DNA from 3 places in the Vallitalea okinawensis genome. Region 3 is predicted to be linked to each of the others. Evidence: riboswitches for the same ligand, from Rfam matches in the RefSeq annotation. Region 3 holds a riboswitch; each other region holds the start of a gene.

What was found. Region 3 has a riboswitch for thiamine pyrophosphate ahead of thiW (energy coupling factor transporter S component ThiW). Riboswitches for the same ligand answer to the same signal wherever they lie in the genome.
Region 1: another riboswitch for thiamine pyrophosphate. It lies ahead of C1Y58_RS03660 (energy-coupled thiamine transporter ThiT); the one in region 3 lies ahead of thiW (energy coupling factor transporter S component ThiW).
Region 2: another riboswitch for thiamine pyrophosphate. It lies ahead of thiT (energy-coupled thiamine transporter ThiT); the one in region 3 lies ahead of thiW (energy coupling factor transporter S component ThiW).

Annotation. Positions count from the first base shown of each region.
Region 1 is NZ_PQDH01000001.1:787,995-793,215, forward strand. Features, by position in the region: gene thiE (thiamine phosphate synthase) at 1-520, opposite strand, end outside; gene thiM (hydroxyethylthiazole kinase) at 501-1,331, opposite strand; gene tenA (thiaminase II) at 1,325-2,008, opposite strand; gene C1Y58_RS03660 (energy-coupled thiamine transporter ThiT) at 2,008-2,619, opposite strand; TPP riboswitch at 2,739-2,849, opposite strand; gene C1Y58_RS27220 (hypothetical protein) at 2,920-2,988, opposite strand; gene C1Y58_RS27225 (hypothetical protein) at 3,006-3,062, opposite strand; gene C1Y58_RS03670 (sugar phosphate isomerase/epimerase family protein) at 3,099-4,043, opposite strand; gene C1Y58_RS03675 (helix-turn-helix domain-containing protein) at 4,209-5,060, opposite strand.
Region 2 is NZ_PQDH01000009.1:126,651-131,871, reverse strand. Features, by position in the region: gene C1Y58_RS20740 (carbohydrate ABC transporter permease) at 1-727, shown strand, start outside; gene C1Y58_RS20735 (carbohydrate ABC transporter permease) at 765-1,574, shown strand; gene C1Y58_RS20730 (TSUP family transporter) at 1,695-2,459, shown strand; TPP riboswitch at 2,779-2,876, shown strand; gene thiT (energy-coupled thiamine transporter ThiT) at 2,969-3,613, shown strand; tRNA gene C1Y58_RS20720 (tRNA-Leu) at 3,772-3,855, shown strand; gene C1Y58_RS20715 (ACT domain-containing protein) at 3,991-4,476, opposite strand; gene C1Y58_RS20710 (hypothetical protein) at 4,851-5,201, opposite strand.
Region 3 is NZ_PQDH01000002.1:833,465-838,685, forward strand. Features, by position in the region: gene C1Y58_RS08745 (DUF6597 domain-containing transcriptional factor) at 1-496, shown strand, start outside; gene udk (uridine kinase) at 533-1,150, opposite strand; TPP riboswitch at 1,398-1,505, shown strand; gene thiW (energy coupling factor transporter S component ThiW) at 1,656-2,159, shown strand; gene thiE (thiamine phosphate synthase) at 2,146-2,772, shown strand; gene thiC (phosphomethylpyrimidine synthase ThiC) at 2,805-4,118, shown strand; gene C1Y58_RS08770 (glycoside hydrolase family protein) at 4,188-5,069, opposite strand.

The DNA.
Region 1 (5,221 bases), on a different contig from region 3:
TAATATTGTCACTATTAATACCTCCAATAGCAACAACAGGTACATCAACTGCATCGCAAATTCCACGGAGTGTATCAAAGGCAATGGCTGATGCATCATCTTTTGTCATGGTTGGAAACATAGCACCAACCCCTAAATAATCAGCACCTTCTTTAACCGCTTTAACTGCTTCATCAACTGTGCCTACAGAGACTCCAAGTATCTTCCCTTCACCAAGGCGTTCTCGGGTCTTAACGACATCATCATCCTCTTGTCCAATGTGTACACCGTCTGCATCACAGGCAAGGGCAATATCAACAGCATCGTTGATAACGAAGGGCACTTGATAATCCTTGGCAATGTTCTTCATTTCCTTGGCTAATACTAAAAATTTTTCCTTTGCTAAATCCTTTTCTCGTAATTGCAGAAATGTTACACCATTTTTAAGGCTGGCTTCAACCTGTTGGCATAGACCTTTTTCATCAGCCCATGAACGATCTGTTACTAAGTATAGTCCTAATTTATTCTTCAAAGTATTCAACACGTACACCTTCTTCTAGTTGATCTTCTGTCATTAAGCTAACCTCATCTATGAGATACATTCTGAAATGACCGGTTCCCTCTTCACGTTCCAATACTTTTGCGGCAGCTTTTTCGCCAGCAAAGCTCATATGAACAATGGCATGTACTGTACTTTCAAAAACTTCATCAGGTTGTCCACCACAATATGTAGCAATCATACTACCAAGCATACAGCCTGTTCCTGTTATTCGTGCCATTAATGTATGTCCATTTCGGCACAATGCCACTTTTTTACCGTCAGTGATAATATCCAATGAACCGGTGATCACAACAATACTACCAAACTTTAAAGCAGCTTTTTTTGCAAAGGTAATAGATGAGTTCAATGTATCATCGGTTATCATATCTTCCTCTTGAACATCCACACCACTGGTTGTTTTTGCATTGTTATAAAGGGCACGAATTTCTGAACTATTTCCTTTAATAACAGCAATTTTAAAATGCTCTAATAAGCGACCTGCTGTTTCATTACGCAGTGTAGAAGCACCCACTCCAACAGGATCTAAAACGATAGGTTTTCCTAGGGCATTTGCTTTTTTACCTGCTAACAGCATGGACTCTACTGTTCTTGTATTAAGTGTACCAATGTTTAAATAAAGAGCACTACTAATGGCTACAATCTCCTCAACTTCTTTCGCATCATCTGCCATCAAAGGTGCGCCTCCTGTTGCTAAAACCATATTAGCGCAATCATTTACTGTTACATAGTTGGTGATATTATGAACTAGAGGCGTTTTTTCTCTAAGATTTGTCATCATTTTTTTTAACATGAGTATTCTCCTTCATTCATTTTATAGCTCATATCCCAAAAAGCCATTTCATATTCACAGGATGTCAAAAAGATCTGAATAAGATGTTCTTCTTCCTCTTTAGAAATACCTTCACAAATCCGATCCAATAATCGACAAGATTCCAAACTAAACTCTTCAAATTCTTTTCCTGCATAAGCTTCTATCCACGCCTTGTAATAGTTACTTTCCAAGTTATCTTTATAACCTTCTTTAAGCGCTTTCCCGATATGTTCATAGGTAAGGGTACATGGCAATGCTGACATAAATATTTCTTTCACATTCCCTGTTGGTAAGAAACTCAGCATGTAATCTAGATAAGCTCTATTCTCTGGCAAAACCGGGTCCTTATCCACTTTATAAACATCTAGACCATAATCCATCAAATACTGGGTATGCATATTGGTTTCATCAGAAACCACCACACCGATGCAACTGTGCAAGAACTGTAAATCTTCAATCCGGTCCACCAACAGAAATGCACCAGCATAGACTTTACCATAGTCCTTTAAGTACAGCGAGTCTTGAATAAGGTACTGTTTAAATCTATCACGTGACAATGTACCTTCTCCCAGCCCTTTTACAAATGGATGATCTAAATATTTTTCATAATAAGCCTGAACACGTTGATCATTTACTAAACGCCATGAAAAGGTCATTAAATCACCTTCTTTCTTAAAACGCTTAACTTAGCAAAATTATTAGCTGATAGCAATAATAACACTAAAACACTTAAGGCAGCTTCAACACCATAACCTGTTACATTATAAACTATTGAATACAACCAAGTATTCATTCCTTCAGGAGCAAATTCTCCAAAAAAGATAATCCCTGAAAGAATACTAAAACATGTTGATAATGTCACTGCAAGTCCTGCACCTAACCCTAGTTTCACTTTACTCTTCGTTCCAAACATCGGCACAAACGCTACTGCCATCATAGCCCCAAAATAATCAAGAGGCAGTTGCATGATAAAATAGGGTGGCTGCACAATAATTTTTAAGAATGCAACGACAATGGCTGATAATAAAGCCTCCTCTGTGCCGAATAATACGGCTAAAAGCATAATAGGTAAAATTGAAAGTAAACTACATCCTCCGCCCTGTGGAAAGGGTACGAGTTTAATGGTGTATAACACCATGGTCAATGCGGAAACAAGTCCTACACGTGTCAGTAATCTAGCATTAAATTGAATGCCAATGAGCTGACGTATGCTAACGAAAAAGACTGCACTTGTCAGTAGAATTGCAATAATAACTGCACTATTCAAAAATGATCTCCCTCTCTATATCTCATATTAAAATTTTATATAAAAGGAATACCACTAAATAAGTCAGGGAAATCCAAGACAAAAGAAAAAACGCGCTACCAAAGGCAACACGTTTTAAAAACACGGTCATAATATTTTCCTTACGCTGGCATTACCCATACAAGTTAGAGGGTCTACATCGTATTAGATGTACTCTCAGCCTGATTACACAAGCTCCCCTTATATATAAAATTATAGTTCATTATACCTCTTTTTTAATCATGTATCAAGCCTTTCTCCCAAAATTTAAATCTGGTATTTTTAATCATTCTCCTTTTCATTATATCGACCACGATCCACATAGTGTGTATGAAGAATTTCATGTGCCACATGGCTATTTGGTTTTTCTAAGAAATCTGCCCTCCACCGCTTAAACAGCCACCTGGGCAACACATGATTTCAATAAATTGATAAGGTGATGTACACTTCCATACTCTCTTTTAATTGAGCCTTCGTATAAGTTCACTTACTCCACTTTTTATCATCTCAGGTGTATTGTATTGACAGAGCTCTAGAACTTTAATCTGAGCAGTATGAATGTATTCAAGATAATTATCCAATACGTTGCTTTTCGTATAAGGAGCAAAATGATCCTCAAAGTTCTCATTAAGATCATGAATATGAACCCCTAACAATTTATCCTTATATTTTTCCAGTACTTTGTGCCCATCAAAAGTCTTTAACCTGTCTAACATTTCTCCATGTCCAATATCATACCACATATAAACAGGTGCTCCTTGTAAACCTGTGAAAATCATTTCATATTCATCGGAGTTAGGTATTTCATGGTAATTGGCTCTATTCTCCAACCCTAATTTCACATGTATGTTCTTCTTAGCCATATAGTTGCATATCTCTTCTAAACTATTGATTATTAATTCTGTATGTACTAAATTAAATCTCTGCCTAAGTGAAATAGCTTCTTCAAATAATTGACTGTATGCTTGAGACTCTACTCCATCATTAAGATATACCCGACGAAGCTTATCATTATAATACCCATCATCTTCTGGACATACAATAACTTTACTTGAATGAATGACAATGGCTTCTGCATCCAACCTGTTTGCGTATTCAACAGTTCTAATGGTATATTCAATGGCTTGTCTCCTTTTGTCATTATCCTCAAACCCTAAAAATACTGAAGATGGTCCAAATTCTGGTGATGCTTTTGGACATACATTATGTAAGCTTGAAACCGTCATTTGTCCTGATTCGATAAGTGGATACATCTCTCTTATCATTTGTTCAGTTACATTATAGTTTAACTCCACTTGATTGAAGCCTAACTCTTTAATTTCTTTTAACATATCATATCCTGAGAAATCTTTCATCTCAGCTTTATGCACATTCCATGAAGAGGAGCAAGAGAAATTATTAATCATTTATATCCCCCGTTCAATACACTTTATATCCTTTAGTGTTTAATATTTTTTTCTACATCTAGGGTTTAAAAATGATTTTTGTTAATAAACCCAAAAGTAGGTGAACAATCATTAAAATAATTATACATCTACCTTTAGGAAAGAAAATGGCTTATTCTGTTGACCTTATGGCATATTCTGTTTTCGATAGTCAGTTGGAGAAAGCTTAAAGAATTTCTTGAATTTCTTTGAGAAATATAAAGCATCATTATAACCTAATTCATACGCAATTTGTCTGATGTTCATATCCGTATTCAATAGCATTATACTTGCTTCATCCATTTTAATATGATCCACATATTGCAGAAGTGAAAACTCTGTGATTTCTTTAAAAATATGGGCCAAATAATCTGTAGATACATTACAGTTTTCTGCAATCTGCTTGACTGTAATCTTCTCATGTTGATGACTTTTAATATATTCAATAGCTTCCTGAACGATAATATTTTTGCTATCAATTTTTACCTGATCACAATCATTGTTTAGGTTTAATCTTCTTTTGACACGCCAAATTAATTGTAAAATAATAGCTTCTACTATTTGTTTCGTACCGAGTTCTTGCTCTTCTAGTTCAATAATGATCTGTTCCATTAAGGTTACAATATCTTTATCAGCATTTCTGATGATTTGCTCTTGAGGATGACTTAATTGATCCATTTGCTTATATCTAAATTTCAAATAGATAAATTCTAAGGGTTCTATATAACTTACTTCCCTATGTTTTTGACCAGGATGGATGATATAAAAGTCTCCTGCATGTGCAATATGTTCTTGGTCATCACACCAATATTTCACTGCCCCTTTTCTTATATAAACATATTCATTGGAGTGATGCAGATGCTCCCAAAAACTCCATTTCTCCTCTGCCTTATTAATTCCCACTGCTACAAACTTAGGAATCGTATATACTTCAGAAAATCTTTTACTAAATTCATAAACTCTATTGGAGTGAGTAGAACCCCTATCCTTTTCTATCATCATGAAACCTCCGTCATAATAGAATCACGTTCAATCCTTTCCCATATTATATACTAGTTTATTAGATTATCAAAGTGCTTAAGTACGCAATAGATGAGGAGATTACGCTTGGATAAAAAATGTAAAAAAGAAGCCAGATTGGCTTTTATTGAGTCAGGATG
Region 2 (5,221 bases), on a different contig from region 3:
GAATATTCTGTTTAATGACCCTCGATTTATCAAGTCATTAGCTGTTACATTTAAGTTTGTATTAATATCGGTACCTGCTAGATTAGCTTTTGCCTTATTTATTGCCATGCTCTTAACACAAAAAAGAAAAGGTATAGGTTTCTATAGGACAGTATTATACATACCTTCAATAATTGGTGGTAGTGTAGCTGTAGCAGTCATGTGGAGGCAGTTATTTGGTAGAGAAGGTGCTCTCAATGATATCCTTATGAGTCTAGGACTAATGGAAGAACCTTTTAGCTGGATTGCAAGCCCTAATACAGCATTGGGAACACTCATTATTTTAGCAGTATGGCAGTTTGGTTCACCTATGCTTATATTCCTTGCGGGATTAAAACAAATTCCTAAAACACTTTATGAAGCAGCAGCTATTGATGGTGCAAATTCTTTTAGAAGGTTTTTTCATATTTCCATTCCTGCCTTAACACCCGTTATCTTTTTTAATTTTATTATGCAGACCATTAATGGATTTATGACCTTCACTCAAAGTTATATTATTACTGATGGTGGTCCATTTGATAGTACACTACTGTATGCTCTTTATCTATTTCAGCAAGCCTTTTCCTATTTCTCCATGGGATATGGATCTGCTTTAGCATGGATTTTATTGATCATTATAGCTATTTTAACATCTCTTGTGTTTAAATCATCATCCTATTGGGTGTTCTATGAGTCAAAGGAGGATTAAAGTGAAAGGAAAGAGTTCAAGAAATATAAATTCACTGATGTTTCATCTGTTGTTAGGAGCATTGGCATTTACTATGCTCTACCCGATTCTCTGGTTATTAGCAAGTTCTTTCAAGAATAATGCTGAGATATTTGGAAATGCAAGTTCTTTAATTCCTGATCAATGGGAGTTCACAAATTATATAGAGGGATGGAAAGGATTTGGTGGTATATCCTTTGGGCGCTTTTTTGCCAATACATTCTTTATAGTCATTACATCGACAATTGCGCAAGTATTATCTTCTTCAGTGGTGGCTTTTGGCTTTTCAAGAATTAAGTTTGTAGGAAGAAAGATTTTCTTTGCATGCATGATTTTGACTCTAATGCTTCCTAACCAAGTTTTGATTATACCTCAATATATCTTATTTTCAAAATTGGGATGGTTAAATACTTATGCACCCCTTATATTACCCTCATTTTTTGGTGTACCATTCTTTATCTTTATGATTATTCAATTCATCTATGGAATACCAAAGTCTTTAGATGAATCAGCCAAAATAGATGGATGTGGAAAGATTCAAATTTTCGGTAGGATTATATTTCCACTATTAAAACCAGCATTAATAACATCAGCAATTTTTTCATTTTATTGGAAATGGCAAGAGTTTTTAGCTCCATTACTTTATTTACAAAATGCGAAGAAGTATCCTGTATCCTTGGCACTTAAAATGTTCGCTGACCCAAATTCAGTTTCTAATTGGGGAGCCATGTTCGCAATGTCTGTATTATCCTTAGTACCTCCATTTGCTTTATTTATCATCTTCCAGAGGTATTTGGTAGATGGAATCAGTACAACAGGAATTAAATAAGCGTGATAAACCTAAAATACTCTACTTTTTGTTGATATACTTTATCCTGTATACTTTCTTCCATGGCTAAGTTATAATAACAGATAAGGCAACATGTATACAGGATAAGGGGGAAACAAAATGGATATTTCATGGGTACAATTAGGCATTATTTGCCTCTTAGTCTTTTTCGCAGGACTAGTGGATTCCATAGCTGGTGGTGGTGGGTTAATTTCCGTACCAGCCTACTTTTTTGCAGGTATACCAGCACATTTTGCTTTAGGTACGAATAAATTCTCTGCAGCTGTAGGTACATTTCTATCTACTTTGCGCTTTATAAAAAATAAAAGATATCACTTGCAGGCGGCATTGGTATCCATAGTCAGTGCATTCATTGGATCAGCTTTAGGAGCACGACTTGTATTAGAGATGGACGAAAGAGTTATACAAATCGTTTTAGTTATTACATTGCCTGTTATAGGAATATATCTGATGACTAAAAGAGGTTTTGGTAAGGAGGAGAAGAAGAACTTGCCCATGGCAAAAGTTATCCTTCTATCCATATTGTCGGCGTTCTTAATAGGTGCTTATGATGGATTCTATGGTCCAGGAACAGGGACGTTGTTGATCCTATTCTATACAGGGTTCATAGGATTTGACTTGACTACAGCATCTGGTAATGCAAAGATCGTCAATCTAACCTCTAATATAGCTGCGTTAATTACCTTTATCATCCATGGTAAGGTACTTTTCTTTATCGGCATACCAGCAGCCATCTGCAGCATGGCAGGACACTGGATCGGTTCAGGGTTAGCTATAAAGAACGGTGCAAAAGTCATCAGACCCGTCTTCATAGCAGTATTCGTTGGTTTAATGCTGAAAATTGTTTACGATATTTTTATGTAACTGCGTATTTGTTATACAATAAGAGTAGTTAAGATGTTTATGGAGTAGTGAATTGCAGATCGTTCGGATTAATGGCTTAATGAAGATTTTTTAATACACAACAAAGAATAATTTGATATCGAAAAGAATGCAAGGTGTTCTATGGAGCCGCGAACCATGGACGGTGAGCCCAGCTGTCAAAGACATGGACGTCTTCCCAGCTGGCGTAATAGAATTCCTTGCATTCTTGACCCTATTAGTAATATGCAAATAGAGTTGTTTTACAAAGTCTATTGACTAAAAAAAGTGAATACACTATAATGAAAGCAAAGAACATGAATAATGGAGCTAGGGGAGTCTTCGGACTGAGAAGTATATTACTGACCCTTATTACCTGATCCAGGTTATACTGGCGTAGGGAAGCGGATATTTTATAAATTAGATATTTCAAGCCTTCCTTAACAGGAAGGCTTTTTCGTTGCTCTTTTGTCTCAGTTCTTTATAATGAATTTTTGAGGAGGGCATGTTACATGCAAGCATTTTTTGATTCTATTATGGGTAAATCCGTAATGGGTATATTAGCAGTCATTATCTTATTTCTTGCCGTAGGTATCGGCAACAGTAGAAAAAGGTTTAATACTAAGGTATTAGTTTATTCAGCTGTAGCACTTGCACTTGGTACGGCATTATCCTTTGTGAAGATTCCAATTCCAACATTATTCCCATTGGTGAACGGTGGTTCAGCTACTTTATTAAGTATGTTGATGGTTGTATTAATCGGTTATTGGTTTGGTCCTGTTCAAGGCCTATTATCAGCAATGACATACGGCTTACTACAATTGATTCTTGGACCCTATGTTATCCACCCTGTTCAGTTAATTTTTGATTACATCTTAGCATTTGGTATGCTCGGATTATCTGGGTTCTTTAGAAAAGGTAAATATAGTTTAACAATAGGTTATTTAGTTGCTGTAAGTGGACGTTTCGTTTTCGCTTTCTTATCAGGCTATATCTTTTTCGGTGAATATGCGCCAGAAGGCATTGGACCAATATTCTATTCAGCTTACTACAACTTAAGTTATTTAGTACCTGAAGCAGTTATTACAATAGCTTTATTAATGCTTCCACCAGTAAGAAGTGCTATTAAGCAGGTGGGTAAAGCTGCAATGAATTAGAGAACGGAGATCTTAAATAGAAAGTCTGAGAGTATTAGCTCTTAGGCTTTCCTTGTAAACTGCTACTTCTTTTGATGATTGGAAAATATTTTTTTATTGAAGTGCTTGACAACTATAATAGGCTATGATAAGATAAATATCGTCTTCAAAATAAATATGCGGATGTGGCGGAACTGGCAGACGCACTAGACTTAGGATCTAGCGCCCTTGGCGTGGGGGTTCGACTCCCTTCATCCGCACCAATCAAAAAGAGCGATTAATATCGCTCTTTTTACCTATGTAAAAAAATGAAAAGTGACTATAAAATAAGCCTTGTAAGATCATCTTACAAGGCTGTTATTTTGGAATAGGAAAGTTCGTGTTTTGCTCTTAGTGATTTACTCTACAGTTACTTCAACATGGTCAAAGTAATTCAATATAGTATCTACTACTCGTGTTTCATCTGAAGCAAAGATAAGATAGCTGATATCAACTTCAGAAGTGGTGATTAACTTAATCTCAATTTCTTCCTCAGACAATAAGTCTAATGTTTTTGCAAAGACACCAGGTGTATGCTTCATGGCATCACCGTATAAAGAAATCTTACTATTAGTTGAATTAACATCCAAACGAAGATTCTCAATATATTTTTGTTTTAATTCATTAATGATCTTAATGGCTTCGTTTAGATCTTCATCATGTATGGTAAAAGAAATACTTATACTCTCCTTGTATGGTGGAGTCATGCTAATCATATCTATGTTTAACTTTTCTCCTAGTGCATTAAAGATTTTTGAAATAATTATAGCATCGGAAGGTGCATTGGCTAAAGTAATTAATGTCACATCCGGTGTGATGGTAAGATTAGTAATAACATCTTTCATTTTGACACCCCTCTTATTATTATGTATCTATTTTTGTCTTATGTGAAAGTTCTCTGAATTGAGTGGATGAAATTGAAGCGTTTTCATTCACACCAAGGAGACTTTCCTAATCTACAAACTTCCTATGGAAGATGTAGCGCAGCTACTTATAATTATATGTCTTATCTGACTTGTTCTCAGTACTGTGCAAAGGTTATGACATATGGAATATGAAGTCAATTTTTATGCATCTAATTTAATATTCAGACAAGTTTGGTAATTGTTATTCCTATTATACATGAATAAGGCGGGCTTTACAACAACATTAAGTATTTTACTATAATTTACACTCTACCTATGGTTATTTTGTTAACAAAGCGAAAAACTCCTCTCTGCTAAGCTGCAGAGAGGAGTTTTTCCATTTGATCTACGATACCATCGATATCATCCATAATCTCTTGTAAGTTTTTAGACTTAATGGGTTTAATGCTCTGAATGAAAGAATCAATCTTCAGAGTTAACGATGGTTCATTATAATACGAAGTCAATAAACAAACCAGAGCGGTATAAAATCCGCCGGTTTTATAGAGCTCTCTAACAGAAAAAATATTTCCGTAAGTTAGATAGATATGCTCCGATAGATGATTTTCTTTTAAAGGTTTAAAATACAATCTCAATACTTGTTCAAGATCATCAGCTTTTTGTGTGGTGAGGCTTATATCGATTATATCTCTGTCTTTTTTCATCTAAGCACCTTCCTGTACGC
Region 3 (5,221 bases):
CAAAATAGGTGCTTTTAACAACTTGACAAAGGTAAAAATGAGTACATTTACAAATCAAAAAATCCAAATTGGTGAAATACTTGAACCTACTCAATGGGAAAATCTGAAGGATTTGAATAGCACTGAAGAAAAGGTTGTATATATGGAAAATCTCTTACTTAACTACGCACATCCAGTAGATAATAAAGGTTTATTTGTAGAAAAAGTTATCAACTATATACGAGAAAATAAGTCCATAACTTCTGTTGATATGGTTGCTAAAAACTTCAATAAGAATATTAGAAGTATACAAAGAGATTTTGATACCTATGTAGGCGTAAATCCTAAGTGGATCATACGCATGTTCAGGTTGCAGGAACTAAATAAGGAATTAGAAATGGATTCTACTCCTCATTGGGCTGATCTTGCAGCAAAGCTAGGGTATGCAGATCAACCCCATATGATCAATGATTTTAAATCAATTTTAGGCATTACACCAAGAGAATATAAAGAATAGACATAGAAAGAGGGTGGCGTCAGAGCCACCCTCTATTTATTCCGATAATAGTGCATTTATTTTATCAATAAGCATAGATAAAGCAACTTTATTATAGCCACCCTCTGGGATAATAATATCAGCATACTTTTTACTTGGTTCAACAAACTCTTCATGCATGATTTTAACTGTTGTTAGATATTGATCGATAACAGCATCTAAACATCTACCGCGTTCTTTAACGTCTCTTAATAAACGGCGGATAATACGTACATCTGAATCTGTATCAACAAAGACTTTAATATCGAAAGCATCTCGAAGTTCTTTGTTTTCAAAAATTAAAATACCTTCAACGATAATAACACGGGAAGGTTGCACATTGACTGTTTCTTCCATGCGATTATGACTTACAAAAGAATATACTGGTCGTTCAATACATTCATCTTTTTTTAATAGATTGAGATGCTGAATTAACATATCTGTATCAAATGCATTAGGATGATCATAATTCAGTCTTGCTCTCTCTTCCAGTGATAATTCATCATGTGCTCTATAATAGTAATCATGACATAATGTCACAACTTTCTCTCCAAATTGTTCAGTTAGCTTTTTTACTAAAGTTGTCTTACCAGAGCCGGTCCCCCCAGCTATGCCTATGATAATCGTATCTTTCAAATTTCACCACTCCATTAGGTATTTGTTAATATCTATTTAAACATCTCTATAATTTTATCAGTCAAGTTGCACTTTGTCAAAAGAATAATATTTCTAAATATATTATTAACTTATGCAGTGAATTTACACTCAATATAAGCAAACAACCAAAATTCATTCGGATTTTTGCATGAATTATCTAGTAAATACATCCAATATATCTTGCTTAAATAATCAATCTATGTTATGATGCAATTGAAAACTTAATAAGAATCGCTAGGGGGGCTGGTAATGCCAGCTGAGATAAAGAACTTAATTCTTTGACCCTTGACCTGATCTGGTTAATACCAGCGTAGGGAAGCATATAATAATTATTTCTGACTTATAAGCACAACTCTACAGTTGTGCTTTTTATATTTGTCTTTTTATATTTATTTGTATGAAACCATGCTTTCTTACCCACTCAACTAATAGATAACCATTCAGTGTCATCATGTGATTAAGTATTGACAAAGGAGGGTTTTCAATGCAGGTAAATACACGTAAAATTACCATTTCAGCTTTATTTATTGCTATTGGTGTAGCACTTAGCCAACTGTACATACCAATAGGTGTCTCAAAATGTTTTCCTATCCAACATTTTATTAACGTCATATCAGCTATATTTCTTGGACCATTTTATGCGGTTTTAAATGCTTTTCTCATTTCTTTAATTCGTAACCTGTTAGGAATGGGATCCCTATTAGCTTTCCCTGGTAGTATGGTTGGAGCGTTATTGGCTGGTATCTTTCATCACTACTTCAAAAACATGTACATAACAGCCATAGGAGAAATCATTGGAACTGGATTATTGGGTGCATTAATAGCTATTCCAATCGCTAATATCTTTATGGGAAGTAGTTATGGTGCTTTCTTCTTCATTCCACCTTTTATCATCAGCACAGTAGCTGGATCACTCATAGCGATTATTGTTATGAAGTGTATACCAGTAAAGAAAATAAATGAGTTGAAACGCTATGAACTCAAATAAACAATTATATCTCGTAACAGATCATCGAATACCATTTGATCTGTTGGAGAAAAAAGTGAAACTCTGTCTTGAAGCAGGTATTGATGTTCTTCAATACAGAAATAAGTATGCTGATACTCGAGTCCAATATGAAGAATCAAGCAGACTAAAAAAATTATGCCATGAATTTGGAGTTCCATTCATTATTAATGATCGAATTGATGTCGCACTAAGCATTGATGCTGATGGCATTCATCTGGGTCAGAGTGATATGCCTTTAGATATCGCTCGACAACTTCTTGGACCTGATAAGCTTTTAGGAGCATCTGTTCATAACAGCCAAGAAGCTTATGATGCCATAAAGGCTGGTGCAGACCATGTAGGTGTAGGTGCACTTTTCCACACATCCACTAAAGTCAATACTAAGTTAATCTCTTTAATCGTATTAGAAGAGATTAGAGCTACCATTAAAGATATACCTATCTATGGAATTGGTGGTATCACACCCAATAACTTAACTTCTGAGTATTTAAAGATTTTAGACGGTGCTGCTATTATTTCTGCCATATTAAATTGTAGTAATCCTACAACAGAAGTTAAGAAATTTAATGCTTTATTAAAGAAACAAAACTAAATCTTTATTATGATATAAAAGGAGATAATACCATGACATATTCAACTCAAATGGATGCTGCTAAAAAAGGCATCGTAACTGAAGCAATGAAAATTGTTGCTAACAAAGAAAATATGGACATTAATACACTTAGAGAAAAGATAGCAAAGGGAACTATCGTCATACCAGCTAATAAGAACCATACAAGTATTAGTGCTGAAGGTATTGGAGAAGGCTGTAAAACGAAAATTAACGTCAACCTTGGAATTTCAAAAGATTGCTATAACATCGAAAAAGAACTTGAGAAAGTACAAACGGCTATTGACATGCATGTAGAATCCATTATGGATCTAAGTAATTACGGAAAAACCGAGGAGTTCAGAAAGCGTGTCGTTGATATGTCTCCAGCCATGATTGGTACTGTACCTGTATATGATGCATTTGGTTTTTATGAAAAAGAATTGAAAGACATAACAGCTAAAGAGTTTCTTGATGTCGTTGATAAACATGGTCAAGATGGTGTAGACTTCGTTACCATTCATGCAGGTATGAATCGAGAAAGTGCTGAAACTTTTAAGAGAAACCCACGACTAACCAATATTGTATCGCGTGGTGGTTCACTGATGTTTGCATGGATGGAATTAACAGGTAATGAAAATCCGTTTTATGAATATTATGATGAGCTATTAGACATTTGTGCTAAATATGATATTACCATCAGCCTTGGTGATGCTTGTCGTCCTGGTTCTATTGCAGATTCCACTGATGCTTCCCAGATTAAAGAGCTGATTACTTTAGGTGAATTAACAAAAAGAGCTTGGGCTAAGAATGTTCAGGTTATGATAGAGGGTCCTGGCCACATGGCATTAGATGAAATTAAGGCTAATATGCTATTAGAGAAAAAGCTATGCCATAATGCACCTTTCTATGTATTAGGCCCTTTAGTAACAGATGTAGCCCCAGGCTATGACCACATTACTGGTGCAATTGGTGGAGCTATTGCAGCTTCTTCAGGTGCCGATTTCTTATGTTATGTAACGCCTGCCGAACATTTAAGGTTACCTACTCTAGATGATATGAAAGAAGGTATTATCGCATCAAAGATAGCCGCTCATGCTGGTGATATTGCAAAGAAAATTCCAGGTGCTAGAGCTTGGGATAATGCTATGAGCCATGCAAGACAACAACTGGATTGGGACAAGATGTTTGACTTAGCTATTGACTCCGAAAAAGCTCGTCGCTATCGTAAGGACGCTAAACTTGAAGATGAAAAAACCTGTTCCATGTGCGGTAAAATGTGTGCCATTCGTAATGTCAATAAAGTATTGGATGGAGAAGATATTAATATACTAAGAAATGATGCCTAAATGAGATAATATTCATATAACCCTACCTAAAAAATCACTTAGGTAGGGTTAATCTTTTGGAGTTATCCATTAGCTATACCAACTTAATAAATCCGTACTCTTAAGTACTGCTAATGCAGCTCCATGTTTATCATCGTATTCACCATGTATAAACATTAACAAGGATCCTGAATTATTACGATCATCGATAACCATACCTGCAGATGGTCCATTAGGTGCCCAATCGTAGAAGCTTTCTTCAATAGATAATGTTTGAATATTTGACCAGTGAAATAAATCTTCAGACTTGGCCATACACATACCCCGCCCTGGTCTACATGGAGTAAAAAACATCATATACGACCCATCTTGATGGATAATACAAGGATTCTCGATCGTAGAGCTATCAGGCATTTGCTCACTTGTCAACACTGGTTCATCATGGTCTACCCAACTCTCTAGGTCTTTAGATATCATAACACCAATCTTGCCCTCTGTCTTATAAAAACAGAAAAAGGAATCGTTACGTTTTTCAATATAAGGATCAATTTGACGATGAGATTTTGACCATTTTGCTGTACACCCTTCTTGCTTTAAGCATTTAGGTTCAGACCAATTTCTTAAATCTTCACTCTCCATAAGCCATAACCGACTGTCTTTACTTCCCCAAAGTTCACCTTCATTGATAGGATAGGATTGTACACAAAGGTACCATTTCTCCTTATGTCTGAATACGTTACCTGGACTTGAGAAATTTAATTCTGAATCCTGCAATATAATAGGCTGACTCCAGTTATCTAGGTCAGTACTTTCTGTTAAGCCCAATTTTAATCTCCTTTTACCTTCTTTCTCTTCCACTAAAGTATGATAGCAAAAATAGGTTCCCTCATGATAAATGACAGCTGGGTCTCGTATAAAGTAGTCAGGTCTTAAATCTAAAACAGGGTTATTAATTGTATGCTTGATACTCACTAATCTCAACATCCTCTCTACACATATGTTGATTAATAAACTTTTATATCAACTTCATAATAATAAAAAAAGTAAATTTAATCTTTGCATTTGTTGCTTTAATCTTATTGTAATCGCGCATATTATGCTATTCAATATCTAATGGATCAAAA